DNA from 4 places in the Microlunatus sp. GCM10028923 genome. Region 1 is predicted to be linked to each of the others. Evidence: predicted binding sites of a transcription regulator. Region 1 holds the regulator's gene; each other region holds the start of a gene.
What was found. Region 1 encodes LexA, which represses DNA repair genes until DNA is damaged. Its sites were predicted from a motif close to TCGAACANNTGTTCGA; they were not measured.
Positions count from the first base shown of each region.

Region 2: the regulator LexA is predicted to act here: its motif matches at 1,995-2,010, upstream of ACFQU4_RS35695 (DUF6319 family protein).
Region 3: the regulator LexA is predicted to act here: its motif matches at 3,705-3,720, upstream of ACFQU4_RS02515 (DUF222 domain-containing protein).
Region 4: the regulator LexA is predicted to act here: its motif matches at 917-932, upstream of ACFQU4_RS26925 (SAV_6107 family HEPN domain-containing protein).

Region 1 covers NZ_JBHTFF010000023.1:62,851-70,047, forward strand. The annotation lists gene ACFQU4_RS36100 (ATP-dependent DNA helicase) at 1-1,386, shown strand, start outside; gene ACFQU4_RS36105 (VOC family protein) at 1,417-1,650, shown strand; gene ACFQU4_RS36110 (VOC family protein) at 1,647-1,871, shown strand; gene lexA (transcriptional repressor LexA) at 1,884-2,747, opposite strand; gene ACFQU4_RS36120 (hypothetical protein) at 3,012-3,353, shown strand; gene ACFQU4_RS36125 (RDD family protein) at 3,328-3,861, opposite strand; gene ACFQU4_RS36130 (GNAT family N-acetyltransferase) at 4,826-5,413, opposite strand; gene ACFQU4_RS36135 (acyl-CoA thioester hydrolase/BAAT C-terminal domain-containing protein) at 5,510-6,421, shown strand; gene ACFQU4_RS36140 (DUF2752 domain-containing protein) at 6,471-6,950, shown strand; gene nrdR (transcriptional regulator NrdR) at 7,107-7,197, shown strand, end outside.
Region 2 covers NZ_JBHTFF010000022.1:102,496-109,692, reverse strand. The annotation lists gene ACFQU4_RS35700 (GTP-binding protein) at 1-1,503, shown strand, start outside; gene ACFQU4_RS35695 (DUF6319 family protein) at 1,528-1,932, opposite strand; gene ACFQU4_RS35690 (RNA polymerase subunit sigma-70) at 2,061-3,047, shown strand; gene ACFQU4_RS35685 (hypothetical protein) at 3,060-3,257, opposite strand; gene ACFQU4_RS35680 (MBL fold metallo-hydrolase) at 3,432-4,193, opposite strand; gene ACFQU4_RS35675 (NUDIX domain-containing protein) at 4,190-4,855, opposite strand; gene ACFQU4_RS35670 (RidA family protein) at 4,873-5,364, opposite strand; gene ACFQU4_RS35665 (DUF4177 domain-containing protein) at 5,376-5,543, opposite strand; gene ACFQU4_RS35660 (ArsA-related P-loop ATPase) at 5,588-6,553, shown strand; gene ACFQU4_RS35655 (ArsA family ATPase) at 6,553-7,197, shown strand, end outside.
Region 3 covers NZ_JBHTFF010000001.1:557,107-564,303, reverse strand. The annotation lists gene ACFQU4_RS02540 (PrsW family glutamic-type intramembrane protease) at 1-1,214, shown strand, start outside; gene ACFQU4_RS02535 (hypothetical protein) at 1,228-1,683, shown strand; gene ACFQU4_RS02530 (DoxX family protein) at 1,680-2,072, opposite strand; gene ACFQU4_RS02525 (GNAT family N-acetyltransferase) at 2,117-2,683, opposite strand; gene ACFQU4_RS02520 (DUF4097 family beta strand repeat-containing protein) at 2,731-3,483, opposite strand; gene ACFQU4_RS02515 (DUF222 domain-containing protein) at 3,734-5,158, shown strand; gene ACFQU4_RS02510 (phosphotransferase enzyme family protein) at 5,229-6,269, shown strand; gene ACFQU4_RS02505 (TetR/AcrR family transcriptional regulator) at 6,266-6,886, opposite strand; gene ACFQU4_RS02500 (nuclear transport factor 2 family protein) at 6,969-7,197, shown strand, end outside.
Region 4 covers NZ_JBHTFF010000013.1:8,521-15,717, forward strand. The annotation lists gene ACFQU4_RS26915 (winged helix-turn-helix transcriptional regulator) at 1-111, shown strand, start outside; gene ACFQU4_RS26920 (PIG-L deacetylase family protein) at 121-852, shown strand; gene ACFQU4_RS26925 (SAV_6107 family HEPN domain-containing protein) at 1,109-1,588, shown strand; gene ACFQU4_RS26930 (methyltransferase domain-containing protein) at 1,700-2,431, shown strand; gene dinB (DNA polymerase IV) at 2,469-3,695, shown strand; gene ACFQU4_RS26940 (DUF3040 domain-containing protein) at 3,942-4,337, shown strand; partial or broken gene ACFQU4_RS26945 (Lsr2 family protein) at 4,521-4,832, opposite strand; gene ACFQU4_RS26950 (transglutaminaseTgpA domain-containing protein) at 5,023-7,197, opposite strand, start outside.

The DNA.
Region 1 (7,197 bases):
CGGGCCGCCGACCTGATCGTCACCAACCACGCGCTGCTGGCGATCAACGCGATGCACGGCGAGACCGCGCTGCCGGAGCACGACGCGGTGATCATCGACGAGGCGCACGAGCTGGTCTCCCGGGTGACCGGCGCGGCGTCCGCCGAGCTGAGCCCGCAGGCCATCGAACGGGTCGGCCGGCGCGCGGCGGGATACCTGGAGGACGAGGTTGCGCTGGATCTGCTCGAATCGGCGGACACGCTGCGGGCGGCTCTGGACGAGTCGCCGCTGGAACGGATCGAGGACGCGGATTCGCCGCTGGGCCTGGCCTGCGCGACGGTACGGGTCGCGGCCCGGCGGGCGGTCAGCGACCTGACCAGCGGCGGTGAGAAGACCGATCCGGAGCAGCGCCAGGCGGCCGCGGCGGTGAAGGAGATCTTCGACATCGCCGAGCGGATGGCCGGGATGAGCCAGTACGACGTGATCTGGGTGACCGAGCGGGAGCGGACCGGCCGGGAGGCCTGCGTGGCGCCGCTCTCGGTGTCCGGGCTGATGCGGTCCAGCATCTTCGGGGCGCGGACGGTCGTGCTCACCTCGGCGACGTTGCGGCTCGGCGGCGACTTCGGACCGGTCGCGGCGTCGGTCGGGCTGCGGCCGGAGGAACGGGACGACTCCGTACCGTCCGGCGACGGGGACACCGAGGGCGAGAATCCCGACGGGCCACAGCCGTGGCGCGGGCTCGACGTCGGTTCGCCGTTCGACTATCCGCGGCAGGGCATCCTCTACATCGCGACCGATCTGCCGCCGCCCGGCCGGGACGGCATGGCGGACGCGACGCTGGCCGAGATCGCCGAACTGGTCTGGGCCGCCGGTGGCCGTACCCTCGGGCTGTTCTCGTCCCGGCGGGCCGCCGAGGCCGCCGCGACGTACGTCCGGAAACAGCTGCCGAAGCAGACGATCCTCTGTCAGGGTGACGCCCAGCTGACCGAGCTCAAGCGGCGGTTCGTCGCCGAGGAGGAGAGCTCGCTGTTCGGCACGCTGTCGCTGTGGCAGGGCGTCGACGTGCCGGGCTCGACCTGCATCCAGGTGATCATCGACCGGATCCCGTTCCCGCGGCCGGACGACCCGCTGTTGCTGGCCCGGCAGCGGTCGGTGGCCGAGGCCGGTGGCAACGGCTTCATGGCGGTGGCGGCGACGCACGCCGCGCTGCTGCTGGCGCAGGGCACCGGGCGGCTGATCCGCCGGATCAGCGATCGCGGCCTGGTCGCGATCCTGGATCCGCGGCTGGCCACGGCGCGGTACGGCAGCTTCCTGCGCGCGTCCCTGCCGTCGTTCTGGCCGACCCGGGACCGCGAGGTCGCCGTGCAGGCGTTGCGCCGGCTGACGACGCCGCCCGGGACGGCCTGAACTGTCGGCGGCCGCGGCTAGCGTCGGATCATGGACTCAGCTGCGGCCGAACCGCCCGGGCTCGGATTCACCTTCGACTGCGCCGATGCGGGCGCCCAGGCGAACTTCTGGGCGCGGGCGCTCGGGTACGAGCCGGCTCCGCCACCGACGGGCTGGGACAGCTGGGAGGCCTGGCTGACCGAGCACGAGGTCCCGCGCGAGGAGTGGAACGAGCTGGCCGCAATCCAGGATCCGGCGGGCCGCGGGCGTCGTGCTCCTTCGTGACGGTGCCGGAGCGGAAGACGGCGAAGAACCGGCTGCATCCGGACCTCAAGGTGTCCGGTGGGCGTCAGGTCGATCAGGCGGTGCGGCGCGAGCGCATCGAACGCAAGGTTGCCGAGGTCGTCGCGGCCGGCGCCACTGTGCAGGCCCGGCTCCTGGTTGGCGAGCATCTCGATCACGTGATGCTCACCGACCCCGAAGGCAACGAGTTCTGCGTCGTCTAGCGACGCCGGCGATCAGCCGAGCCGGCGGAGCACGGCGACGACCTTGCCGAGGATCGTGGCGTGGTTGCCGTCGATCGGGTCGTAGGCCGGGTTGTGCGGCATCAGCCAGACCTGGCTGCCGGTGCGCTTGAACGTCTTGACGGTCGCCTCGGTGTCCAGCAGGGCCGCGACGATGTCGCCGTTCTCGGCGGTCTGCGCCTTCCGGACCACCACCCAGTCACCGTCACAGATCGCGGCGTCGACCATCGAGTCGCCGCGCACCTCCAGCAGGAACAGCTCGCCGTCGCCGACCAGCTGACGGGGCAGCGCGAACACGTCCTGCACCTGCTCCTCGGCCAGGATCGGGCCGCCGGCCGCGATCCGGCCCAGGACGGGAACGTGCACCGGCGCCGGGAAGCTGTTGCCGACCTCCGACTCGTCGAACTCCGACTGGGTCGCCGACGCGACCGGCCGCGCCACCGCGGCGGCCGCCGGATCGCCCGGCAGCAGAACCTCGAGCGCGCGCGGCCGGTTCGGGTCGCGGCGCAGGAACCCCTTGGCCTCGAGCACCTTCAACTGGTGCGCCACGCTGGACGAACTGGCCAGCCCGACCGCGTCGCCCATCTCCCGGATGCTCGGCGGGTAGCCGCGGGCCTCGACCGTTTCCTTGATCACCTCGAGGACGCGGCGCTGCCGCGGAGTCAGCCCGGCGGCGTCGATCGGGCCGTCCGGCAGCGAGCTGACGGTCGCGCCGAGTTCGGCGGCGACGTCGGCGTCGCGCGGCCGGCCACGACGGCGCGCCGGGGTGGTGGGGGTCTTCGACGCGTCGTCGGTCGCCCGTGACCGCGTCGCCGGGCCCCGCTTCTTGTCCGATGCATTGTCGTCGCGCTTCGCCATGCACCTGACAGTAGAGAAGCGGTACGACAAATTCAAACATCTGTTCGACCGGCGTGTCGGTCCGTTCGAACACCTGGGGGAGCCCCGAACCCGGTCGGCGATCTTGTCCGGGGCGGACTGTCAGTGGTCGCTGATTGACTCAAGTTCATCGGAAGACACACCCGAACACGCGTGCGAATGTGCTTGCTTTCGACGGCAACGAATGGGCATTATCAAACACACGTTCTATCGAACATCAGTTCGAGCTGACAGAGGGAGAAGGCGATGGCGACAGCAGCCTTGATCGCGAATCCGACCCGGACTCGCGTTCGTCGTCCCAGCCGTGGATCGGCCCGGCTGGGCCGGCCGGTGACGCAGCCGGTGACCGCGATCCGCGGTCCGCAGGTGCGGAAGGTCCCCGTGGCGGGTGTGCGTTCCTGCCGCGACGCGGGCGTCGTGCCGGTGCGTGACCTGGATGTGCAGTGGCGGCTGACCAGCCGGGGGATCGCGGTGATCATGGTCGTCGGGCTGCTGATCGCCGCCGCGGCGCTGACCGTGATCGGCGCGACCGTGGCGCGGGTCACCAGCGACGACTACCGGCCTACGGCGCAGTCGGCCGTTCGCTGACCGGCCCGGCCTGCTCGGCCGGCTGGTCGACGACGATCGTCTGCATGACCTTGTCGGCAAGGGTTTGCCGCTTGTCGTCCCAGAGTGGCCAGAGATAGCCGATGTAGGCGGCACCGTCGATGACGTGCACGATGTCCCGCAAGAAGGCGTAACCCGCGCCGATCGGCTGCCCGCTCTGCTCGCCGATCAATTTGATCTTCATCACCCGTTTGCCGAGTGACTGGCCGGTCCGCCCGGCCGTGATCCATCGGTTGTAGATCGTCCAGCCGAGAGAGATCAACCAGAGCACCACGACAACGACGATCCAGACCGTCAGGCCCGACAGATCCGGGTTGAAGCGGCCCGAGGTCTGAATGGACGCGAACATCGTGAAGATCACGTTCATGTAGCCGATCATGAAGACGACCACGTAGATCAGCGACGGAATCGAGTCGATGAGGTTCGCCCCGACCCGCTTGCCCCAGTGCGCGTAGTCCGTGCGGAGCTGCGGCCGGGGTGGGAACGGCATCGGATACGGCCGGCCCGCAACCGGCGCCGGCTGCATTGGCCCGGGCGGTGCGGCCGGCGGGCCCTGTGGGGCGAATGCTCCCGGTCCCGGCTGGTACGGCGGTGCCTGGTTCGGCCCCGGTCCGCCGCCGGTCCAGGGCTGCTCGGCAGGAGCAGGCCCGGGCGCAACCCAGGAGTTCTCCCCGGGCTCCGGCGCCCACGGCTGACCGGACTCGGATGGCCTCGGCCCTGGTCCTGCCGTCTCGGGCTGGGTCGAACCGGGCTGGGACGGTCCGGCTTGCGGTGCACCGGATGGAACCGATCCGGGTTGAGACCAGGATTGCGCCGGATCTTGCTGTTCGGGCTCGGGCTGGGCAGCGGCCGGGCGGGCCCAAGGGCTCTCCTGGGTCGGCGGTTCCGCAGCGGCACCGGCTGAGAACTCAGGTGTCCCCGGGCGGGTCGGCGGTGCGAACGCGGCAGGCTCACTGCCGTCCTCCGCTGCTGGCGGAGACAGCTGGTGATCATGATCCCCGGGCAGATCAGACACTTGGCTCGTGCTGTCCCCGGAGTGCGGCCGTTGGCCGAGATCGTCGACGACCGGCGACTGGTTCGAGAAGCCCGCGGGATCCGCTGCCTGATCCTGGGTCGGTGCCTGATCCGTGTTGGTCACGGGGCGCCCTGACTGGTCCGGGCTGCCGGCCGGGGCCGCTGAGCGGTCTGGGTCGGCCATGGCCTGCGCTGGCTGGTCGGGGTTCGCCGGCTGGGTCGGCGGCTGTTGGACCGATGGCCACGGTGGGGCTGGTTCGCGGGGCGGGGCCGGGTCGGTTCCGGCCGTGCCGGGATCGGGCTGGTGCCCGGGTTCGATCGGTGGCTGGCTCACTGTGCGCCCTCCCGCGTCGGGACGCCGCCGTCGTGGCGGCTCAAGCACGGGAGCCTAGCGCTCGTTGCTGTCTGGACGAGGGCGGCCCGAGCGTTGTTCCTGCTCCTCAGGACAGTCGGGCGGGGTCGAGGGTCCTGGTGATGATCCAGGAATGCTTGCCGACCTGGCGGAACCGCGTGAAGCCGTACTCCTCGAAGAGTTCGACGGTGGCGGAGAACAGGAAGCCGCTGGGTGCCTTGCGGCCGGCGGTCGTCTGCGAGACCGCCTCGATCCGGCCACCGCCGGCCGCGGCGATCAGGTCCAGCGCACCGCCGAGCGCGGCGCGAGCCACGCCGCGTTTCCGGTGTCGCTTGTCGACGAAGATGCAGATGATGCGCCAGTCGGCGGGCGGCGGCGGATCCTGGGCATAGGCCCGCCGATGGGTCAGGCCCGGCAACTCCGCCGGGCTTCCGTACTGCGCCCAGCCCTGGGCCAGACCGTCGCTGTCGAGGACGAGGGCCGCGTGGGCCCGGCCGGTGCGGACCCGTTCCTCCTTGGCCGCCCGCTTGTCCTCGGGGGTGGCGAGACCGGGCTGTCGGTGGTTGTTCTGGCACCAGCAACCGCCCATCACGCCGCCGTTGCGCTCGACGAGTTCCGCGAAGGCGTCCCAGGTCGACCCGTCCAGCCCGCGCACCGTGAGGTTGCCTGTCGTCATCAGGACAATCTGCCAAGCGCCGGTGCGGTCCGCCAGGGATTCGGCTCCTTTACCCGGCGTCCGGGGAGTGTCGGAATCGATCCGTAGGCTCCCGCCATGGACGTGACGGTCGATCGTGATCAACCCCGAGCGGCGGGACTCAGCGGCCTGTTGATCACTCCCGCGGACGGTGCTGCCGAGGGCGGTGTGGTCCTGGTGGGCGGGTCGGAAGGTGGACTGCACGAACACGACGCGATGGTGCTGGCAGGTGAGGGCTTCGCCGTCCTCGCCCTGGCCTACTTCGGGGCGCCCGGCGTGCCGCCGGTGCTCAAGGACCTTCCGCTGGAGTACTTCTCCCGCGGGGTGGAGTTCCTGCTGGGCACCGGCGTCCGGCGGGTCGGAATCCTCGGCGGCTCCCGCGGGGGCGAGGCCGCGCTGCTGGTGGCGAGCCATGATCAACGGGTCGCCGCCGCGGTGAGTGTCGTGGGCAGCGGCGTGGTCACCCAGGGCATCGACTACACGCTCGGCTCGGTGGACGTGATCATGGGCACGCCGACCGTCGCCTGGACGGTCGGCGGGGTGCCGTTGCCGGCCTTGCCGAACCGGGTCTCCGCGGACTTCACGTCGGCCGTGGCAAGCGGCGGGCCGGTCGGCCTCGCCGCTCAGTACGCGCCGCTGCCGGCCGAGGCCGCCGCGCTGGACCTGATCAGCGTTCCGGTGGAGCGCAGCGACGCAGCCATCCTGCTGATCGCCGGCGAACGCGACGCGATGTGGGACTCCGCCGCGTATCACGCGGTTGCCGCCGCCCGGCTCGAGGCGGCGCGGCATCCACGGAGTTGGCGCAATGTCGTGCTGCCCGGTGCGGGCCACGGCATCGCCGGGCCGCCCGGCCCACCGATCACCAGTACGGTCTCGCCGGGCCCGGGAGTGGCGTTCGAACTCGGCGGTGACCCGGCGGCCACGACCGCGGGCCGGGCGGAGGCGTGGCGGCTCACGGTGGAATTCCTGCGGGAACACCTGCAGGACTAGCTGAGCGCCGCCCGCCGGGGACGGACTCACGGGGTGCAGAATGGGCCGCATGGCCGGACATCACGGGACCCAGCGGGCCGATCGGAGCGCTGTCTCCGCAGCCGATGCTGTCCCCGCCATCGCGACGTCCGAACCGTTCCGCGCCGCGACCGGACTGAAGTACCTGGCCGGCTTCTTTGGTGGCGGCGTCGCGCTCAGCGCGCTCTATGCGGCCACCGGCCAGGGCATCCCGTGCCCGCTCCGGATGCTGACCGGCTGGGAGTGCCCGCTCTGCGGCGGCACCCGGCTCGGCAGCGCCCTGCTGCACGGCGACCTGGCGGCCGCGTTCGCGTACAACCCACTGATCTTCCTCGGCCTGATCGGCCTCACCGTGGTCGGCGTGCTCTGGATCGTCGAGGCCGTCGGCGGCCCGAAGGTACGGCCGCCGGCGAGGGTCGGCGCCCTGCTCAAGCGGATGACGGCGACCCGGTGGCTGATCGCCGGCCTGGTCGTCTCGGTGGCGTACCTGCTGCTGCGCAACCTGCTCTGACGGGCCATACCAGACCGCGAATCCCTCGCCTGTCATTTACTCCCTAAGATCCCTTGCGTGTCGCTCAGGTGAGCCATAGGGTCTAGATGTAGTAGTCAGGGGACGGACCACGGCCCACAGATAGTGGTAGCCGGGTCCCGGGGAGAGGACAACCGAATGCACTGCCCGTACTGCCGACACACCGACTCGAAGGTCTTGGACTCGCGCACCGCGGAAGATGGCTGCAGCATCCGCCGTCGCCGCCAGT
Region 2 (7,197 bases), on a different contig from region 1:
GACCCGGACCGGGTGATCGCGGCGATCCGGCGCCGGCTCACCACGGCGGTGGTTCCGCTCGGCACGGTGCGCGCGCCGGGCACGCCGGCCGCGGCCCCGGTGCCGCTGGACTGGGACGATCCCGGCACCGCCGAGGCCACCACCGTCCGGCTGGCCGATCACGACGACGCGGTGCTGCAGGCCTGGGTCGACCGGGGACGGCTGCTGGACCGGTCCTCGTTCACCGCCGCCCTGGGCCGGCTGACCCGGCGCGGCGCCTGCCAGCCGCTCACCTACGGTTCCGCGGTGACCAGTGCCGGCGTCACCGAGTTGATCACCACCGTCACCGACCTGATGCCGGCCGAGGCGGCCGACCCGACCGCCCCGGTGTCGGGCCAGGTGTTCAAGATCGAACGGGACGACTCCGGCGACCGGGTCTGTTCGGTACGGATCCGGACCGGCACCCTGGTCGTCCGCGAGCTGGTCCCGGTCGGCGGCGAGGAGGCCGGCCGGGTCACCCGGATCGAGGTGTTCGAACCCGGCGGGCCGACCCATCGGGACCGGGCCGTGGCCGGGCAGATCGCCCGGGTGCACGGCCTCGGCAAGGCCCGGCTGGGCGACCGACTGGGCGCCGAGCCCGCCGGGCTGCCGGAACTGAACTTCCCGCCGCCGGCACTGGAGACCACGATCGTCACCCGGGACCATGATCAACAACTCGCCCTGTACACGGCACTGAGTGAGCTCGGCGACCGCGACCCGTTGATCAGACTCCGTACGGATGATCAGGGCGCGTCCCGGATCTCGATCTACGGCGAGGTCCAGCAGCAGGTGATCGCGGACACCCTGCTGCTCGAGCACGGCATCGAGGTCGACTTCCACTCCACGACGGTGATCTGCATCGAGCGGCCGGCCGGGATCGGCCGGGCCGTGCTCCGGATGGGCGACCCCGATCATCTGTTCGGCTACACGTTCGGCGTCACCGTCGAGCCGCACCGGCCCGGCGCCGGGCTGGAGTTGATCTTGGACGTGCCCCGGTCCGAGGTGCCGATGCACGTGTACTCGACGGTCGACGCGTTCCGGGAGGCGCTGGGCCGCTACGTCGAGCTGCCGCTGGCGTCCGGGCCGCAGGGCTGGCGGGTCACCGACCTCAGACTCATCGTCACCGAGAGCGACTTCAACCCGCCCGGGCCGTCGACGACCCACGTCAAGCACACCGTGGAACAGGTCGTCGCCGAGGCGGTCCGGCAGGCCGGCACGATCGTCTGCGAGCCGGTGGACCGGTTCTCCCTGGAGACTCCGCTGGACGCGATCTCCGGCACCCTCGCCCTGCTCGGCCGCCATCGCGGAGTACCGGACACGCCGATGATCAACGGCGCGGTGGCCGTGATCACCGGCACCGTACCCACCGCGGAGCTGGACCCGATCCGGCGCAATCTGCACAACGCGACGCACGGGGAGGGCCTGCTGGAGACCCGCCTCGACCACTACACCCCGCGGCGTCCCCGGCCGGGTCCGTCGGACTGAACCCGACGGACCGGCCGGGCGGCGTCAGTCGGCCAGGTCGGCCAGGGCCTTCCGGGCGGCCTCCAGCTCGGCCTCCAGCGCGGCCACCTTGGCAGCCTGCTGTTCCCGGGCGGCGTCGATGACCTCGTCGATCGGGCCGGAGAGGTCCTCGTGGAGTTCCTTGGCGGCCCGCGAGACCGCCGCCGCGGCGACGGCCAGATCACGGGCCAGGTAGGTGGAGCCGTGCTTCAGGTCGGCGTGCCACTCGCCGTCGGCCGTGCCGGTGACGGTGAGGGTCAGCTCCAGCGTCTTGGTCCGCTTCGCGCCGGGCTTGCGGCCCGGGGTCTTCCGCGGCTTCACCTCGGCAGCGGCGGGGGCCGGGGCATCGACGGCGGGGAGTTCGACGTCGGTGGCGGCCGGCGCTTCGGGTGCCAGGGTGTCTACAGTCATCGTGCGGCGCTCTCCTTCTGAGTGTCGGCCACCGGGAGCGGGCCGACCGGGGAAGCCATCATTAGAATGCATGTTCGAGTTCCGGCTCAACTCGACACGCCGCACCGGGCGCCTGCAAGACTCCGGCCATGGATCTGCTGGCGGCCGCGCGGGCCGGCGACGAGGACGCGTTCGGGGCTCTCGTGCTGCCGTACCGCCGGGAGCTCACGGCGCACTGCTACCGGATCCTCGGCTCGACCCAGGACGCCGAGGACGCCGTCCAGGAGGCTTTGCTGGCGGCCTGGCGCGGGCTGTCCGGATTCGAGGGGCGCAGTTCGCTGCGCACCTGGCTGCACCGGATCGCGACCCACTGCGCGCTCCGGCTGACCAGGTCCACGTCGACCCGGCTGCTGTCCTGGGATCACGGGCCCGCCCGCCGGCCGGACGACGATCTGGGCGATCCGGTCGACGGCGGCCGATGGGTCGAGCCGCTGCTGACCGCGACCGACGACCCGGAGCGGGTACGGGAGCGGCGCGAGCACATCGGGCTCGCCTACGTCGCGGCGCTGCAGCGGCTGCCGCCGAACCAGCGGGCCGTGCTCATCCTGCGGGAGGTGCTCGGCTACCCGGCCGCCGAGGTCGCCGGGCTGCTGGAAACCACCGCCGCCTCGGTGAACAGTGCGCTCCAGCGGGCCCGCGCGACGCTGGCCGACGGCGCGCCGGCGCTGGAACACGTCCCGACCCCGCAGGGCACGGAGCGGGGCATCGTCGACGCGTTCGTCGCGGCCTTCGACTCCGGCGACGTCTCCGGCATCGTCGACCTGCTGGCCGAGCAGGTGCGGTTCACCATGCCGCCGCTGCCGGCCTGGTTCGACGGCCGGGCCGACGTGGTCGCGTTCCTGACCGGCCGCGTCTTCGCGCTCGACTGGCGGGCCCGGCCGGCCCGGTTCAACGACCAGCCGTCGCTCGCCTGCTACCAGCCGGCGGACGACGGCACCCTGGAGCTGGCCGCGGTGCTGATCTTGAGCCTGGACGGCGAACGGGTGACCTGGATGGCCTCGTTCATCGGGCCCGACCTGCTGGCCAGCTTCCCGCTGCCGCAGCGCATCGCCCCGGCCGAGTTCGGCCACCGCTGATCGGCGCCGCCGCTAGTCGCCGCGGATGAACGCGTCCAGTTGATCTTGATCGGAGCGCCAGGTGGTGAGGGCCGCCTCCCGGTGCTTGATCTCGGCCAGCAGCGCCCGGCGGCGGGCCGACAGCGCGGCCACCTCACGCAGGGCCGCCGCCTCGGTCTCGACGGTGGCGACGCCGCGCGGGGAACCGGCGAGCTGGATGGCGCGACTCACTTGACGAAGCTCGAGTTCCAGCTCCGCCAGCGACCAGCCCGAGAGGTCGGGTTCCCTACCACGGTCCAAACCGTCACCGCCGATTCGAAGTCAACGCATCCCCACCACTATCGGGGGTAGGTGTCGTGCAGGTTACGGATTCCCCAAGATCGCGGCGTTGCGGCCGGAACGGGTTCAATCGTCCCGAGGTTCGAGATACGCCAGTTGCGCCGCCACCGACAGCTCGGCCGCCGGCCGTACCGCGTCGTCGATCTCGGTGTACACGGCCCGGACCACCTCCGCCGGGGTACGAGCGCCGGCGGCCACCGCGGCCCGAACCTGGTCCAGCCGCTCCAGCCGGTGCTCCCGGTAGTACGCCAGCACGCCGGCCGGGTCCGTCACCACTGGCCCGTGACCCGGCAGGATCTCGGCCACCGCATGATCATGGACCAAGGTGATCATGGTCTCCAGCGAGGCCAGGTAGGAGCCGACGTCGCCGTCCGGGTGCATGATCACGGTCGTCCCGCGACCGAGCACCATGTCGCCGGTGGCCAGCCGGTTCACCCCGTCCGCCCCGCTGATCATGATCGAGTACGAATCGCTCGTGTGACCCGGCGTCGCCACCAGCCGCAGCTCCGCCCCCGGCACCGAGATCCGCCCGCCGTCGACCAGGCCGCGCTCCCCCACCCGGACCGCGGGATCCGCGGCCAGCACATCGCAGCCGGCCCACCGGGCCAGCGTCGGCGCACCGGCACAGTGATCGAGATGCCGGTGCGTGACGATGATCATCGCGATCGTGCCGGCCGCGTCCAGCACCCGCCGCAGATGGCGCTCGTCGTCCGGCCCGGGATCGATCACCGCGACCGGCCCGCGGCCCGGATCGCCGACCATGATCGTGTTGGTGCCGTCCAAGGTCATCGGCCCGGGATTGTCGGCCCGGAGGATCGTCACGGTCACGAGATCTCCCTGTGCGGATAACGAAACAGCCACCGGTCGCCGACCCGTTCCGGCACCGGCAGCACCCGCTGCACGACCCGGTCCGCGGCGGCCTCCAGCACCGCCGCCACCGAGCCCAGCCCGGCCAGCTCGACCAGGATCGACTGGGTCGGCGGCATCAGGCCCAGCTCGCCGGCCCGGTGCCCGGCCAGCGTCGCGGACGGTGTCGCCCAGCCTGCCGCCGAGGCCTCGCCGGACACGTCGGCCGGCTCTTGATCATCAGGTACGACAGCAACGAAGAACCGGGTGTCGTAGCGCCGCGGCTCCACCTCCGGAGTCACCCAGTGCGCCCACGGCGCCAGCGCGGCCGGGCCCAGCCGGACGCCGGTCTCCTCGGCCAGCTCCCGTACCGCACAGGCCAGGATCGGATCACCGGGTTGATCATGATCGGCGGGATCGACACCGCCGCCGGGGAACGCCACCATCGAGGCCGCGAACGCCATCCGGGCGTGCCGGTGCATCAGATAGACCTCAAGGGTCCGGTCGCGCTCCCGGATCAAGATCACGCTCGCGCTGAGCCGCGCCGGCACCGGAGCTCCGGTGAACCGCAGCACCCGCTCGACCACCGGGTCCGGCACCGGCACGGTGATCCGGCCGAGCACGTCGAGCGAGTGACTGGCCATGATCAACAACCCAAAGCTCAGGCGGGCACGATCCGCGGCGGGTCGGGCACGACCCGGACCACCAGCTCGACCTCGACCGGCGCGTTCAATGGCAACGAGGCCACGCCGACCGCGGACCGGGCGTGCCGGCCGGCGTCGCCGAACACGGCACCGATCAGCTCGCTGGCCCCGTTGGCCACCTTCGGCTGGCCGGTGAACTCGGGCACCCCGGCGACGTACACCACGACCTTGATCACCGCGGCGATCCGGTCCAGCCCGCCGGCCGCCTCGGCCGCGGCCGCGATCCCGTTCAGGGCGGCCTGCCGGGCGCCGTCGTACGCCTGCTCCTCGGTGACCTCGGCGCCGACCCGGCCCACGACGCTGAGCGCGCCGTCGACCAGGGGCAGCTGGCCCGCGGTGAAGATCAACTCACCGGTCCGGACCGCCGGCAGATAGGCCGCCAGGGCCGCCGGCACCGGCGGCAGGGTCAACCCCAGCTCGGCCAGCCGGTCGGCTGCCCCCTCTCCCATCGGAGGGGTCGTCACTCGGCGGACTCGGCGATCGGCCGCTTCAGGTAGGCCACCAGGTTCTCCGGGTTGAGGCCGGGCACGATCTGCACCAGTTCCCAGCCGTCGGCACCCCAGTTGTCCAGGATCTGCTTGGTCGCGTGCACCAGCACCGGAACGGTCACGTACTCCCACTTGGTCATGGCGTCAGCGTAGTGAGGTCGCCGGCCGGACTACCATCGGCCGCATGTCGTCGCCCCCGCTGCACACGCTGCACATCGTGTCCGGCAAGGGAGGGACCGGCAAGACCACCGTTGCCGGGGCACTGGCCTGCGCGCTCGCCACGGCCGGGCGGCGGGTCCTGGTCTGCGAGGTGGAGGGCCGCGACGGGCTGCCCCAGCTGTTCGACTCGGCGCCGCTGAACGGCTCGGAGGAGCGCCGGCTGTGCCGGACCCCGGCCGGCGGCGAGGTGTTCGGCCTGTCCATCGATGCCGAGGACGCGCTGCTGGAATACCTGGAGACCTTCTACCACCTGGGCATCGCCGGCCGGGCGCTGGACCGGTTCGGGGCGATCGACTTCGCCACCTCCATCGCGCCCGGGCTGCGCGACGTGCTGCTCACCGGCAAGGTGTACGAGGCGGTCCGGCGGCAGATCAAGGGCCGTCCGAACGCGTACCACGCGGTCGTTCTGGACGCGCCGCCGACCGGCCGGATCGCCCAGTTCCTCAACGTGCACGAGGCGGTCGCCGGGCTGGCCCGGATGGGCCCGATCCGCAGCCAGGCCGACTCGATCATGCGGGTGCTGCGTTCCGTGACCACCGCGGTGCACCTGGTCACCCTGCTGGAGGACATGCCGGTGACCGAGACCGAGGAGGCGATCCAGCAGCTCCGGCCGACCCAGATCCGGCTCGGCGTGATCATCGCCAACATGGTCCGGGCCACTCCGCTCACCGACGATCAGCTGCGGCAGGCGGCCACCGGCGAACCGGTGCTCGACGTACCCGGTCTCGACCCGGCCCAGCGCAAACTGCTGACCGAGGAGTTCGCCGGCGAGGCGGACCGGATGCTCGCCGAACGGGGCCGCCGCGACCACCTGCTCGGCACCGGCCTCCCGGTCGTCGACATCCGGCTCGACTCCACCGGCATCGACACCGGCGCGGTCTGGGGCATCGCCGCCCAGCTCGCCGAACAGCTCCCGGCCGAGGTGGCCTGATGCCGGCACCGGCCCACGCCGCCCAGGGAGCGCACGGCGAACTGGATGTGGACGCGATCCTGGCCGACCGCTCGATCGAGATCATCGTCTGCTGCGGCGCCGGCGGCGTCGGCAAGACCACCACTTCGGCCGCACTGGCGCTGCGTGCCGCCGAGGCCGGCCGCAAGGCCGTCGTCCTCACCATCGACCCGGCCCGCCGGCTGGCCCAGTCCCTCGGCCTCGGCGAACTGGACAACACGCCCCGCCCGGTCAGCGGCATCGACACGTCGACCGGCGGCAGCCTGGACGCCGCGATGCTGGACATGAAGCGGACCTTCGATGAGGTCGTCCTCGCCCACACCACCCCGGAGAAGGCCGCGCAGATCCTGCGGAACCCCTTCTACGTCGCCCTGTCGTCGTCGTTCGCGGGCACCCAGGAATACATGGCGATGGAGAAGCTCGGCCAGCTGCACCAGCAGTCCAAGGCCGACGGCCGCTGGGACCTGATCATCGTCGACACCCCGCCGGCCCGCTCCGCGCTGGACTTCCTGGACGCGCCGGAGCACCTCAGCTCGCTGCTCGAAGGCCGGTTCCTGCGCCTCCTGCTGGCGCCGGCCCGCGGGCCGCTGCGGCTGATGAGTGTCGGCTTCAACCTGGTCTCGTCG
Region 3 (7,197 bases), on a different contig from region 1:
ATGCCGTGAACAACTACGCGATCGGGACCTACCACGAGGGGTTCGTGGGGTGGCTGCTGTCGGTGGCCGAGGCACTGCGGAACGTGCTGCCGTTCCTGGTCCTGGTCGGGCTGGTGCTGGCCGTCGGGATCGACCTGTTCCTGCTCCGGTCGGTCCGGTCCCGGACCGGACACCTCGTCACCGAAGCCGAGCGGAACAGCAAGGCCGGCGGGTTCGTCCTCTTCCGGTACGCGGCGTTCGGGCCGCCGTGGTCAGCGCTGGTGGCGATCAGGTTCGCGCTGGCCCGGCGTTCGGTCCGGTACGCCCGCGCCGCGAACCCCGACCAGGAGCCTCCGCTGGAGGCGACCGTGCGCGAGATCGCGACCATGATCGACAGCAGCTTCGCCCGTTCGGCCTGGCAGGGTGATCGGCTCAAGGCGCTGCGGCCGTCGATCGACCCGGTGAAGTTGATCACCAACTGGCGGGTCATCCTGTGGCTGATCCTCGGCGTACCGCTGTTCCTCTACTTCGTGCTCGGTGCGGTGCCGGCCACCGGCGGCCTGCAGAACCTGATGGAGTCGAGGGCGGTCTTCATCGGGGTGGTCGCGCTGACCGTGATCGCGATCTTGTACGGCGGCTGGCAGCTGGCCCTGCTGGTCCGGGGACTGCACCGCCGTGATCATGGTGGCTGGGGCGAGGCCGTGCTGCGGGCCGGGCTGCGGATCTCGATCGGCGCGGCCGCGCTGCTCGGCGGCACCGGCGCGGTGGTCCGGGCGCTGACCGGCACCGCCGGGAACGGTCGCGCCCTGGACACGTACCACATCCTGGATGCGCTCGGGCAGGCGTTGCTGGCGGTCGGCATCCTGATGGCGCTGGCCGGGCTGTTCGTGATGTTCCCGCCGGGCGGCGCGCTGGCCCTGGCCGGTGGTGGGATCCTGGCCGAGGGCGTCGCGATCGCGAGCATCCTCAAGATCGCGGCCGTGCTCGGTCTCAGCGGCATCGCACTGATGGCCGCGGCGCAGAACGGCGGCTACGGCGGTGGCGGTGGAGGCGGCGGTACGCCGGGCAACAACCAGGCCCAGAACAAGCAGTTCAAGGACGCCGTCCGGGCGGCCAACCGGGATCGGGACACGCCCCTGACCCGGGACCAGGTCCGCCGGGTGCACGAGGAGATCTCGGGCGAGAACCTCGGCTACCACGAGATCATCGAGACCATCAAGGCGATGTTCCCCTGAGGAGGAAGACACGATGAACCAACCGGCAACGCCGGAGGCCGCGGCCGCGGACCTGATCGGCCGGTCCGCGTGGGGCGCCCGGCAGGGCCACGGCAGCTTCCTCGACCTGCAGTTCGGGCCGGCCCGGGAGGCCGACCCGAAGCGCGGTGCGTTCCACCTGTGGATCTACCAGTGCGCCTGGCGGATCGAGCACGGTGCCGAGCTGGGTGCCGGCTCGGAGGACTCCCATGATCGGATCGAGGCCGCGCTGGCCCGGCTGAACGGCCGCGCCGTCACCGCGATCACGCTGCAGCGGCCGTCGTTGTCGACGACGTTCGAGTTCGGCGACTCGCGGCTGATCACGTTCGAGACCGCGACCGACCCGGCGGATGATCATGCCGAGCAGTGGCTGTTGTTCCGGCCGGACGACCTGGTGCTCGGCGTCGGGCCGGGGTCGGCCTGGCAGCTCTCCCCTGCCGACCAGGCCTAGGACGGCGTCGCGGCGGAGCGCGGCGTGATCTTGGCCGGCCCGGCCAGCCGGGCCCAGGCGACGAGGGCGGAGAGCAGTCCGGCCAGACCGGTCTGCACGGCGACGGCCGGCATGCCGAGACCGATGTTGATCACCGTCGCGCCGAGCATGGTGCCGACCAGGCCGATCGCCGCGATCGGGGTCAGGATCGGCAGCACCCGGGTCGCGGCCGGCACGATCAGGCCGACGGCGCCGACGATCTCGGCGAACCCGGCGATCTTGAGCAGGATCACCGGAATCCCCATCGACCCGGCCTGCAGGAACTCCCAGGAGGCGAACGCCTTGCTGGCCCCGACGAACAGGAAGAACAGGGCGAGCAGCCCCGTGATGATCCAGACCGCGATTCTCATGCTCGGACCTCCGTTGCCGATGTCGGCCGAGCGTAGCGTGCCGGTCAGCGAATGGTCACGGGTTCCGGCCAGGCGAATCTGAGACAGGCGGGACTTCCGTTCAGCCGGCCCTCGACCCCGCCCGGCGGCGGTACCAGCCCGCGCTCGACCTGGACGCCGCCGACCGCCGCGTAGAAGCCTTGCGCGGCGGTGTTCTGCTCCAGCACCCAGAGATGCAGCGCCGGGCGCTCGGCCTGTTCGGTGACCGCCGACGCGGCCGCGGTGATCAAGGTCCGGCCGACGCCGGACCGCTTCCGCGCGAACCGTACGTGCAGGTTGTCCACCAGGCTGCCCCAGCGGTCGTCATGATCGAACATCACGTGCACGAACCCGGCCAGTCCCTCGTCGTCCTCGGCCAGGATCGTGGCCGAACCCTCCGGGGCGGCCAGCCTGGTGGACCAGAGCTGCTGCCGGTCGGTGATCACGTCGCCGTCGAGAAAGCTGTCGGCGTAGGCGCCGCGGTAGTGCCGGCGCCAGCTGTCCGCGTGGAGCTCGGCGATCCGGCCGGCGTCCTCGAGGACGGCCGACCGGAAGCTGAGCTGCGTCGAGTCGGTGACCATGCTGTTGATCATCGCAGGATGCCTGCGGTTGCCACCGGGCGTACCAGGTGCCGAGATCCTCAGCGACGGTGCAGGTTGATGTCGCCGTCGCCGGCGCTGGCATCGATCGTCCGCAGGGCCGCGGGATCGTTCGGCAGCGTGCTCTCGGCGTCGCCGTCGTCGACCTTCGTGGTGATCTTGTACGGGCCGTCGGGCGCGGCCACGTCGATCTGACCGTCGTCGGTGGTCGCGACCACGCTCTCCGGCGCGGCCAGGAAGTCGAGCCGTACGTCGCCGTCGCCGGACCGGGCGCTCACCCGCGGGGCGGCCAGGCCGGTGGCGCGGATCGTACCGTCGTCGGTGACCAGGCTGAGCGGGCCGCGGGCGTCGTCCAGCTCGATGTCGCCGTCGCGGGTCTCGATCGCCAGGTCGCTGACGAACCCGTTCCCACTCACGGTGCCGTCCTGAGCCCGTACCCGGAGCTTGGTGCCGACCGGGACCTCCAGCCGGTAGCGGACGTCGCAGCGGGCGAACATGCCCTCGCAGTGCGAGGTCAGCTGCAGCGTCCGGCCCGCCTCGAGCTTCCAGTCGGCGCCGGTGTTGCCGAGCCACTTGTTGGTCTTGAACCACCGGGTCACCGAGACCCGGCCGTCCTGACCCGAGACCGGCACGAGTTCGAGATCGCCGTCGTCGGCGACCACGGTGAGCTCCGGACCGGCGAAGTCGAACGACTTCTGTTCCGGGTTCTGGTTGCGCCAGGCGGACCAGCCCGCGCTGACCCCGACGAGCACGAGCAGTACGACAACGACGATGGCGACCCGTTTCGGCTTCATACCCACGAACCTAGGCAAGATCAAGACCCGCCGGAATCCGGGCAACCTCCGAGTCCACCTTCGGGTTTTCCCCACCATCGGCCGGGGACGGTGTCGGCCGTGCAAGGTTGACGCGGGCAGCCGGAGCTCGCCGATCCGATGCCGAGCCGCCCGCCGCCTCACTCATCCCCCGGCCCGAGAATCGATCGAGATCCCTTGGAAACAAGAACATCTGCTTGTGTTCGAATCTCTGTTCGAATAGAATTCGATCATGACGCCGACGGCCCTGGATACCACCACCCCGGTGGGTGCCGCGGTCCAGGACGTCCGGGAGAGTCTGACCGTGCTGGTGGCGGCAGTGCGTCAGGGCGGGCTTGATCATCACGACGCACACGGCCTGATCGACCTGCTCGACGGGATCGAGACTGTGCGCAATCAGCTCCAGACGGTCGATGCCGAGTTGATCGCTGCCTGCCGGGATGCCGGAGTTCACGAGCGCGAATGCCAACGGTCGATGGCGAAGGTGCTGGAGCGGCGATACCTGCTCGGACCACACGAAGCCTCGCGGCGGGTGCGGGCGGCTGCGGCGGTCGGAGCACGGAGATCGATGACCGGACTGCCGCTGCCCAGGCTAACGTCGGTGATCGCCGAAGCCATGGCCACCGGCGTGATCACCGCCGAGCAGACCACGATCGTCGACCGCACCCTGCAGCAGCTCGACCAGGCCAAGACCGACCCCGCCGACATCGAGCAGGTCGAGAGCGAACTGGTCGACTCCTGCCGTCAGTTCGGACCAGGAGAACTGCGCCGGCTGAGTCAGCGATACCTCGACGCCTACGACCCCGATGGCGCCGAACCCGATGAACAACGCCAGCAGGACCGGCGATTCCTCCGGCTGCGAACGCTGCCGTCAGGTGCGGTGTGCGGGGAGTTCCGGCTCACGCCGGAGGCCGCGGTCAAGGCCCGGGCCGTCCTGGAACCGCTCGCCCACCCACGACTCGACGCCGCCGCCGGGGTCGGCGCGGGCGACCTGCGCAGTCACGAACAACGGCTGCACGACGCCCTCGACGACGTGTTCGCCCGGATGCTCCGCACCGGCGAGATCCCGGAGTGCGGTGGGACTACGGCCACGGTGCTGATCACGATGGACGCCAGCACGCTCCCGGTCCAGAGCCGGCACACCACCGCCGGCGCCGAGCATGAGCCGATCACTGCTGACCTTCCCAGCGATCGAAGCACTCGGTTGCGGCACGGCACGGCTGGTGACGGCACCGTCCTCTCCCTGACCGAGATCACCCGCCTTTCCGGCGAAGCCGAGATCTATCCGATCGTTCTCGATCAGACCGGGATCCCGCTCGAACTCGGCCGCACCCGCCGGATCGCATCGAAGCACCAGACGATCGCACTCATCGCCCGGGACGGCGGTTGCTCCTTCCCCGGGTGCGACCGGGCTCCGGAATGGTGCGAACGCCACCATGTGATCCGCTGGATCGACGGCGGTCTGACCGAACTCGCCAACCTGACGCTCCTCTGCAGTTACCACCATCGACACTTCCTCGATCGCGGCTGGCAGGTCAAGATCAACGACGACGGGCTACCGGAATGGAACCCACCGAGGCAGGTCGATCGTGATCAGAGACCCATGATCAACAACAGGATCCTGGCCAGACTCCAGCAGCCTCCCCTGCTCACCTGACCGCCGCGTGGAACCGCGCGCGGGCGGAAATCTGGAGGCGGGATGCCGGCCGGTGATCAACAATGGCCGGATGACGGCGGTGTTTCTCGAGGAGCGTGTGGCGGCCGACGACGTACTGGTTGCGGAGATCGCGGAGCGGTACGGGCTCGAACGGCCCACCGGGTGGTCCGATCTGGGTGGCAGCTGGACCACGAATCTGAAGCTGACCTTCCGGGAGCGGGCGGCACTGGTCGCGCGGATCCACGGCGCCTACACCTCGCCCGACCGGCTCACCGCCGTGCAGGCGGCGCGGATCGCCGTGGCCGACGCCGGGCTGCCGGCGATCCGGCCGCTCGACACTCCCTCGGGGCCGTCGTTCGTCCGGCTCGGCAACGGGCGGCTGGCGGAGCTGGAGCCCTTCGTCGACTGGAATCAGCGGATGAAGACCGGACCGCTGCTGGAGGCCGGGTTCGGCGTGCTCGCCCGGCTCCACGACGCGCTCCGGGACGCATCGATCCCGGCGGCCGGCGAGACGGCGACCGCGGCCAACCACCTCCACTCCGAGGTCGCGCTCGAGGCGTCCCGGCGTGGCGCCGACCGGATCCGCGGCTGGCGGGACACCGTGCTGACCGGGCTCGCCGACCGGGCGGTACGCCATCTGGAGGCCGTCGATCGGGCGGAACAGCCGTTGCGGGCCGGGCAGCTGACCCAGCTCGTGCACGGCGACTTCTGGGACAACAACGTGCTGTTCCACGACGGCCGGCTCGCGGCCGTTCTGGACTTCGACTTCATGGCGGTCCGGCCACGGATCGACGACCTCGCGCTGACGGTCTACTTCGTCCTGCTCGAACCGGGGCGGGCGTTGCCGACGGCGGAGGACCGCGCCCAGGTCCGGCGCTACCTGGACGCCTACGACGCAGCCGCCTCGATCAGGTTGTCCGCCGAGGAGCGGGCGATGCTGCCGCTCGCCGTCGCCCGGCAGCCGGCCTGGTCTCTCGGCCGCTGGGCCGTCGACCTGGACGACCACGACGCCCGGCAGCACGTCAACCACGTCGTCGGCGAACTCCCCGTCGCTCAGGCCGTGCTGGCCGAACTCCCCGCCTGGCAGGATGCGCTGCTCGCGGTGCGCTAGCTCTGCGGCAGGCCGAGCAGTCCGCGGACGGCGCGCTCGGTGAGGTCGGCGTCGTGCGGCGGGCCGGTCACGGCGGAGGTCACGCCCTCCAGCACCCCGATGTACGCCGACGCCAGCAGCCGGGGCGGCGGGCCGGGCGGCAGGCTCCCCCGTCGGCGGCCCAGGGTGATCGTCTTCGCCAGGTCGTCGGTCAGCGGCCCGATCACCTGCGCGAGGGCGTCGGCCACCGGATGGTCGCGGCCGGCGAACTCGACCCGAAGACTCAGCAGGACGGCGGCGATGTGCTTGCGGACGTACCGGGCGTGCGCCCGGGCGGCCCAGACCAGCCGTTCGGCCGGGTCGTCGATCTGCCCGGCCGGAGCGCCGACCTCCGCCTGCCAGGTCTGCTGGACCCACTCGATCACGGCGAGGGCGAGCTCGTCCTTGTTGGCGAACAGGTGATAGAGCGCACCCCGGGTGTAGCCGGCGTCCCGGGCGATGTCGTCCAGCCGCACGTTCCCGTACCCGTAGGTCGAGAAGCCGCGCGCCGCCGACTCCAGCAGCTTGCTCCTGGTCCGCTCGGTCCGCTCCGCCTGGGTACGGCGCACCCGCGGCCCCTCACTGTCGTTGGTGATCACGGACACAAACATACATGGATGCACGCATGTGTGACCAAGCTCGCGTTGCCGCCGCAGATCCGGCAGGCGTACGTTCATGATCATGAACGGTGATCAGCAGGACACCACTCGGCTCGGCGTACCGGCCGCGGACCGCTTCTACACCAGCCTGGCGACCCGGGACGGCGCCGCGCTGCTCGACTCCCTGGACGAGGACTTCGTCCTGACCCTGAGCCCGGGACTGCCGCTGCCGGCCGCCCGGGAGCACCACGGGCGGATGGCCGCCGTGTCCGAGGTGTGGGGACGGATCCCGGCCGGCTACGAACTCCGCT
Region 4 (7,197 bases), on a different contig from region 1:
CTGCTGCCGGCCCTCGAGGAGCTCATGGTGTGGTCCCGCCGCCACCTGACCGACGAGCGCTGCCGGGCCGCTACCCGGAAACGCCGGACGGCATCGGCGGCCGCCGAGTAGCCTGCCGCCATGGCAGATCTCGAACCGGTCGACGAGCAGTGGCAGCGCGGTCTCTGTGTCGTCGCCCACCCGGACGATCTCGAGTTCGGCGCGGCGGCGGCGATCGCGCGCTGGACCGACCAGGGCAAGCACCTCACGTACGTCATGGTGACCAGCGGTGAGGCCGGCATCGACGCGATGACGCCGGACGAGTGTCGCCGGGTCCGGGAGGCCGAGCAGATCGAGTCGGCCCGGATCGTCGGCGTCGACGCCGTCGAGTTCCTCGGTCTGCCGGACGGGATTCTGGAGTACGGCCTGCCGCTGCGGGCCGCGATCTGCCGGACCATCCGGGTGCACCGGCCGGAGGTGGTGATCACGGCGAACTTCCGGGACACCTGGGGTGGTCGGGCGCTCAACCAGGCCGACCACATCGCCGCCGGCCGGGCCGTGCTGGACGCGGCGCGCGACGCTGGCAACCGGTGGATCTTCGCCGATCAGCTGACCGACGGGCTGGAGCCCTGGGGCGGGGTACGCCAGGTGCTGGCCTCGGGCTCACCGGAGGCCGAGCACGCCGTGGACACCACGGCGACCTTCGACCGCGGTGTCGCCTCGCTGAAGGCGCACCGCGCCTACATCGACGGGCTGGGCTGGGAGTTCGACCCCGAGGAGTTCCTGGAGGGGTTCTCGCGGCCCGCCGGCGCCCGGCTGGGCGTCCCGTTCGCGGCGCCCTTCGAGGTGTATTCGCTCGCCTTCGGCGGCTGATCCGAAGGACCTTGCATTCGGTCCTTGACGGACTGTCAGTGGCCGGGTGTAGATTGATCCTTGTTCGAACACGCGTTCGATATCGATACTTGGGGAAGGATCGCGTACGCGGGTTCGGCACAGCGCCGTGTTCGCGGCACGCGCTCTGGCTCGCCTTGGCGTGGATGGACTCGACCCCCGTCCACGCCAAGGCCGCCACTCACCAGGGTCGAGCCTTCCCGCTCCCGAACTGCGCCCCGAAACAGGAATCCCTGACATGCCCCTGCCTGCGACCGCCCTCGTCTCCGACCCGACCGAACGCGACCTGCCCACCCAACCCGTGCTGTCGGGCTCCTTCCTGCGTGCCGACCATGATCGACTTCCGGCCGCACTGCGGGCCGACCTGCACCGGATCGAGGGCACCCTGCTGGAGGCCGAACTGGCCGGCCGGCCGAGCGAGCGCTACCTCACGGCCCACCTGGCGGCGCTGCGGACCGGGGCACTGATCGTCCGGCTGCGCTCGGCCCAGGTGCGGTTCCCGAGCCACCTCTGGTCGCTGGTCGCCGCCGTCGCGCCGGAGTACGCCGAGTGGGCGGCCTTCTTCGCGGCGACCGAGGGCAAGCGGGAGGCGGTCCGGTCCGGCGCGACGTCCATCGTCAGCGAGCGCGAGGCGGCCGACCTGCTCCGCGACGCCGGCCTGTTCTACCAGCACGTGCACACCCGGCTGGGTCCCGAACCGACGGCCCGGGATCGATGATGATCATGGACACGCCGCGACGGGTGTGGGCGCCCGGCAGTCCACGGGTCGTCGGCACTAGGCTGCCTTCCACCACTAGGCTGCCGAGCGTCTCGGCGGAAGGAGGGCGGCATGGCGACCCGCGCCACGACCCACCGCGCGAAGCGTCGCCTGCCGGTGACCCAGGCCCTGCTGCTGCAGATCCTGGACGCGCAGCTCGCCGACCTGGACGGCGAGGGGGCCCGGACCGTGGTCGACCTCGGCGGCGGGACCGGCGGCGTGGCGACCGCTCTGGCCGAACGCGGCCACCGGGTGACGGTCATCGACCCAAGCCCGGACGCGCTGGCCTCGCTGGAACGGCGGACCGCGGAACTCGGCCTGGCCGACCGGATCAACGGGCTGCAGGGCGACGCCGGAACGCTGGCCGACCTGGTCAGCCCCGGCACGGTCGACCTGGTGCTGTGCCACCGAGTGCTGGACGTCGTGGACAACCCCGGCGACGCGCTGGCCGAGGTGACCCGGGTGCTCCGGCCGGGCGGCCGGCTCAGCCTGCTGGTGCCGCAGCGGCACGCTCTCGTCCTGTCCCATGCGCTGGCCGGGCACATCGCGTTGGCCCGCGAGGTGCTGGCGGACCGCAGCCGGTTCGATCGTGCCTCCACCCTGGAACTGGTCCGGCGGGCCGGCCTGGAGGTGGTGGCCGAGCACGGACTCGGCGCCGCGGCGGACTACGTCGCGGAGGCGGTCGTAGAGTCGGCGGCGGGGGCGTACGCAGAACTGCTCGCGCTGGAGACCGAACTGAGCACCGACCCGGCGTTCCAACCGATCGCTCCGGCGCTGCACGTCTCGGCCCGCCGCGCCGACTGACCGTTCGTCCTGACCCGCAGCCGGGCGGTGATCGCCGGTGGCGGTGATTCTGCACGTCGACATGGACGCCTTCTTCGCCTCGGTCTCGCTGCGGCGCCGGCCCGAGCTGCGCGGCACCCCGGTGGTCGTGGGCGGCTATCCCCGCGGCGTCGTACTGTCGGCGAACTACGAGGCCCGGGCGTACGGGATCCGTTCCGGGATGCCGTCCGGACGGGCCAAGCGGCTCTGTCCCGGGCTGAACTTCATCGACCCGACCTACGACGACTTCTCCTCCGTGGCCAAGGGGATCGTGGCCGTCTTCCAGACCGTCACCCCGATCGTCGAGGCGGCGTCGATCGACGAGGCCTACCTCGATCTGGCCGGGGCCCGGCACCGGTTCAGTTCGCCGTACGCGATCGGGGAGTACGTCCGGGCCATGGTCTGCGACGAGCAGCAGATCACCTGCTCGGTCGGCATCGGGCCGTCGAAGTTCGTCGCGAAGATGGCCTCCCGGGCGGCCAAGCCGGACGGCCTGATCGAGGTGCCGCCGCCGCGGGTGGCCGACTTCCTGCACCCGATGCCGGTGGACGCCATGTTCGGCGTCGGGCCGCCGACCGCGGAGAAGCTGCACCGGCTCGGCATCCGCACCATCGCCGACCTGGCGCGGACTCCGCCCGGCGCGCTCCGGCAGACCTTCGGCCCGCACCTGTCGCACCAGCTGGTCGAACTCGCCTGGGGCCGGGACCGGACCCGGGTGGTGCCGGCGGTTCCGGAGCGCGGCGTCGGCTCCCAGGAGACCTTCGGGTCCGACACCGACGACCCGACCGTCGTTCGGCGCGAACTGCTCCGGATGGCGGCGAAGACCGCCCGCCGGATGCGGCGGGCCGGCTACCTGGGCCGCACCGTGACCATGTCGATCCGGTTCGCCGACTTCCGGACCCTGACCCGGTCCAGCACGCTGCCGACCCCGACCGACGTGACCGACGAGATCTACGGGGCGGCGCTCGCCCTGCTGGACCGGCTCGGACTGGACCAGGCCCGGATCCGGCGGGTCGGCATCAAGGTCGGCGGCCTGGTCCCGGCCGAACGGGCCGAGCGGCAACCCTTCCTCGACGACCCGGAGTTCGGCTGGCGCGAGGCCGAACGCGCCGTCGACGCCGCCGTCGGGCGCTTCGGGCCCAAGGCGGTCCAACGTGCCGTACTGGCTGCCCCGCGGAACTGGGTCGCCGCTATGGGCGCTCCGGGCCAGTCCGATCCCGACCGCCGCGCCCACCAACCCAAGTGATCCAGGCGGCGGCGCCGGGTCACGGGTTGGCGAGTCGTCGGTCGGGAGTGGTGCGGTTTGAGCTGCCCGGCGGTAGTGTCGGAGTCGGGTCCTTCCCGTACCTCGGATCAGGGCACCACCGGAGCATTGGGTGGTGGGTTTTCCTGGGCAGGGGGTGGGCCTAGACTAGGGTCAAGGAATCACGCCAGCCAGGGTGTGAGGACCGCAAGCAGCGCCGTTGGCGCATGGAAAGCCGGAGGTGGCCACGTGGCCCTCTCAGAGGAAGAGCAGCGGCTCCTCGAGCAGATGGAAGCCGCCCTCGCCGCGGAAGACCCGAAGCTGGTGAACACCATGCGCGGGACGGGTCCGCGACGGGTCCATCGTCGACGAGCAGCGCTCGCCGGGGTTGGGTTCTTTGCCGGATTGGCACTCCTGATCGCGGGAATGTCGACCTACCTGTTCCTCAGTGTGCTCGGTTTCGTGGTGATGGTCGCCGCCGCAGTGACGGCGATCTATGCGTGGCAGCACGTGGGTTCCGGCCCGGATCATCGGACCGGCGCGGAGCGGCAACGCGCGTCTCAACCGTCCGGCCCGGACAGCACCCGCAACTTCATGGACAAGATGGAGGAGCGCTGGCGTCGCCGGCGCGACGAGGGTTTCTGACCGGAGCCGATTGTCACCGAGGCTCGTTCTTCAACCGAAGAACGGGCCTCGTTTCTGTTCCCGCGCCGGCAGGGGAGTGACGGCTCAGGCGCTCGCGGACTCGGCGGTCACCGCAGGCTCGGACTCCGTCGCCTCGGTGCCGTCGGCACCGTCGGCCTCCGGCGGGGCGTCCTGGGCGGCCGCGTAGGCCCGGCGCACCTCGGCCGGAAGCCGGCCCCGGTCGGGCACCTTGTACCCGTTGGACTGGGCCCAGGCCCGCAGCGTCGCGTTGGCCGGCGGCAGTTCGGTCACGAACGTGGCGGACGGACCGCTCTGGCGCCCGCCGCTGCGCCGCGCCTTCTCGGCGTACGGTTCCAGGGTCGCGCGCAGTCGGGCGGCGTGCTCGGCCGAAAGATCGATCGCATAGTCGACGCCGTCGAGAGCGAAGTCGACGGTTTCATCGGCCGGGCTCCCGTCGAGATCGTCTTCAAGGGTGATTTCGATCCTGCGCGCCATTGAACCGCCTTCCGATTCCCGTACGAATTCGCCGCCGACTCGGTTTTCGCAGTATTTCACCGGCGCCGATCGTCGTCCAGTAGGGCGAACCGGTCCAAGACCACGGTCGCACCCGAGCCTGGGATTTCCCTTGTTTTACGGGGCGATCGCCGGTCGACCGACGCGGAGTCGCCGCATGACCCGGGCGCGGCTAGTGGCGACGGAACAATGAACGGGGCAGCCAAAAGGCCAGGAATCGACGCCATCGGCTTTGCGGTTCGGCCAACCCGGCGCGCACGTTCCGGGTGATTTCGGGCAATTCGTCGAGTTCGCCGTCCGGTGCCGTCGGGGCATATCGGGAGCGCTCGACGAGCACGGCGACGCCGGCCATTTCGTCGGCCTGACTTCGGTCCAGCCGGTCCGCGACGGTGGCGCCGATCCGGCGCGGCGAACCGTCCGGCCAACGCCCGCCGAGATCGATCATGGTGTCCCGGATCTCCTGCCAGGCACCCTCCACCCGTTGTCGGCCGTCCTGGTGCGGACTGAGCCGGGAGGCCCGGCGCCGGAGCCGCAGCGTGGCCGGGGCGGCCAGGACGGCGAGCACCAGCAAACCGATTCCGGTCGCGAGCAGGGCCTGCCACGGATCGGCGGTGGTCTGATTCGGATCGGTTGGGGTCTCGGTGGGCACGTCGGTCGGGCCCGCCGTCGGCTCGTCCGGACCGTTGGTCGACTGCTGGGTCGGCGCGGAGGACGGCTCCGGCTGCTCGCCGTTCTCCGAGGGCGGCACCGACCAGTCCGGCACGGTGCCGGCCTGGCTGGCCGGGGTCGGCTCGAACCGTACCCAGCCGTAGCCGGAGAAGTAGAGCTCGGGCCACGCGTGCATCTTGTGGTTCGTCACGGTGTAGCTGCCGTCGCTGTTGCGCTGGCCGGGCAGGAACCCGATGGTCACCCGGGACGGGATGTCCGCCACCCGCGCCATCATCGCCATCGCGCCGGCGAACTGCTCGCAGTAGCCGCGGCGGTCCCGGAGCAGGAAGTTCTCCAGTGCCTGGTAGCCGCTGCCGGGCAGCGGCCGGGTGTCGTACTCGAACAGGTCGCTGCGCAGGTACGACTGGATCGCCGTCGCCCGCTCGAATGCCGAGGTCGAGCCCTCGGTCACCTCGTTGGTCAGGTCGATCAGGCTCTGCGGCAGGTCGTCCGGGACCGCGGTGGTGATCGCGGAGTCCTGCGGCGTGCCGGAAGCGGCCAGCGAGAGCTGCTCGGCGGTGGGTTCGATGTCGATGCTCTGCACCCGGTACGACAGCCCGGCGATCTGCCGCCGCCGTACGTCCTCGTTGCCCATCGCCAGGATCGACAGCGCGCCCGGGTCGAAGCCCCAGGATCCGTTGGCGCTGAAGTTGCGCGGGGCGTACGGCGCCGGCAGGTACTCCGACTCGAAGCCCTCGCTGACCGTGACGTCGGTCGTCCGCTGCCCGCGTGGTTCGGTGGTCACCCCGGGGATCTGGCCGAGCCGGTTGCCCGGCGTCACCTGGATCTGCACCGGGGACCAGCCGGCGTTGCCGAACTGGGGCAGCGTCGTCAGCCGCAGGTACGTCCCCGACGCCCGGTCGTCCTGCGTCGAGCGGTAGCGCAGCACCGGCCGCTCCTCGGCCTGGGTCAGGTTCCGCCGCAGGTCGAGGGTCGGGTCGCCGAGCTGCAGCGGCCCGTTCCCGCCGGAACCGTTGCCGATGCCGAAGCCGGCCACCGACAGCGTCGGCATGATCAGCGACACGATCACGGTGATCACCAGTGCCGGCACGGCGAGATAGCCGGCGGCCCGCCAGACCACCGGGGCGGCGGCGCCCATTGTCTCCGAGGAGTCGTGGGACAGGCCGCGGGTCCAGCGGGCGTTGGAGTTCAGCCCGTCGGCGATGAGGATCGCGAGGTAGCCGACCGCGACCAGGCCGAAGCTGAGGATCGAGGCGTCCTTGGCCAACCCGAGCGCCGGCACCAGGTAGAGCGCGGTCGGCGGCGCGAACGCCCAGCCCGGCCGGCCGACGCCGACCACCAGCAGGTCGGTCAGCACCATCACGATGCCGACCGCGGTGACGAAGATCAGCGTCACGCCGTCGTTCGGCTGCATGGGTGAGGTCTGGGTCTGCATGTGGGCGATCCCGGACCGCCACAGGTCGAGCAGGCTGTCGTACCAGGTGCCGCCGCCGAGTTCGGACATCGACCAGGTCAACATGCCGAGCCCGATCGTCAGCACCGCGACCTGGATCAGGAACACGGTGGTCGGACCGAGCCGGGCCCGCCGCAGCAGCAACGTGACCAGGCCGAGGGTCAGCACCAGCAGCCAGCCCAGGACCAGGTAGCGGCCGTCGGAGGTGAGCGGCCGGATCGTCAG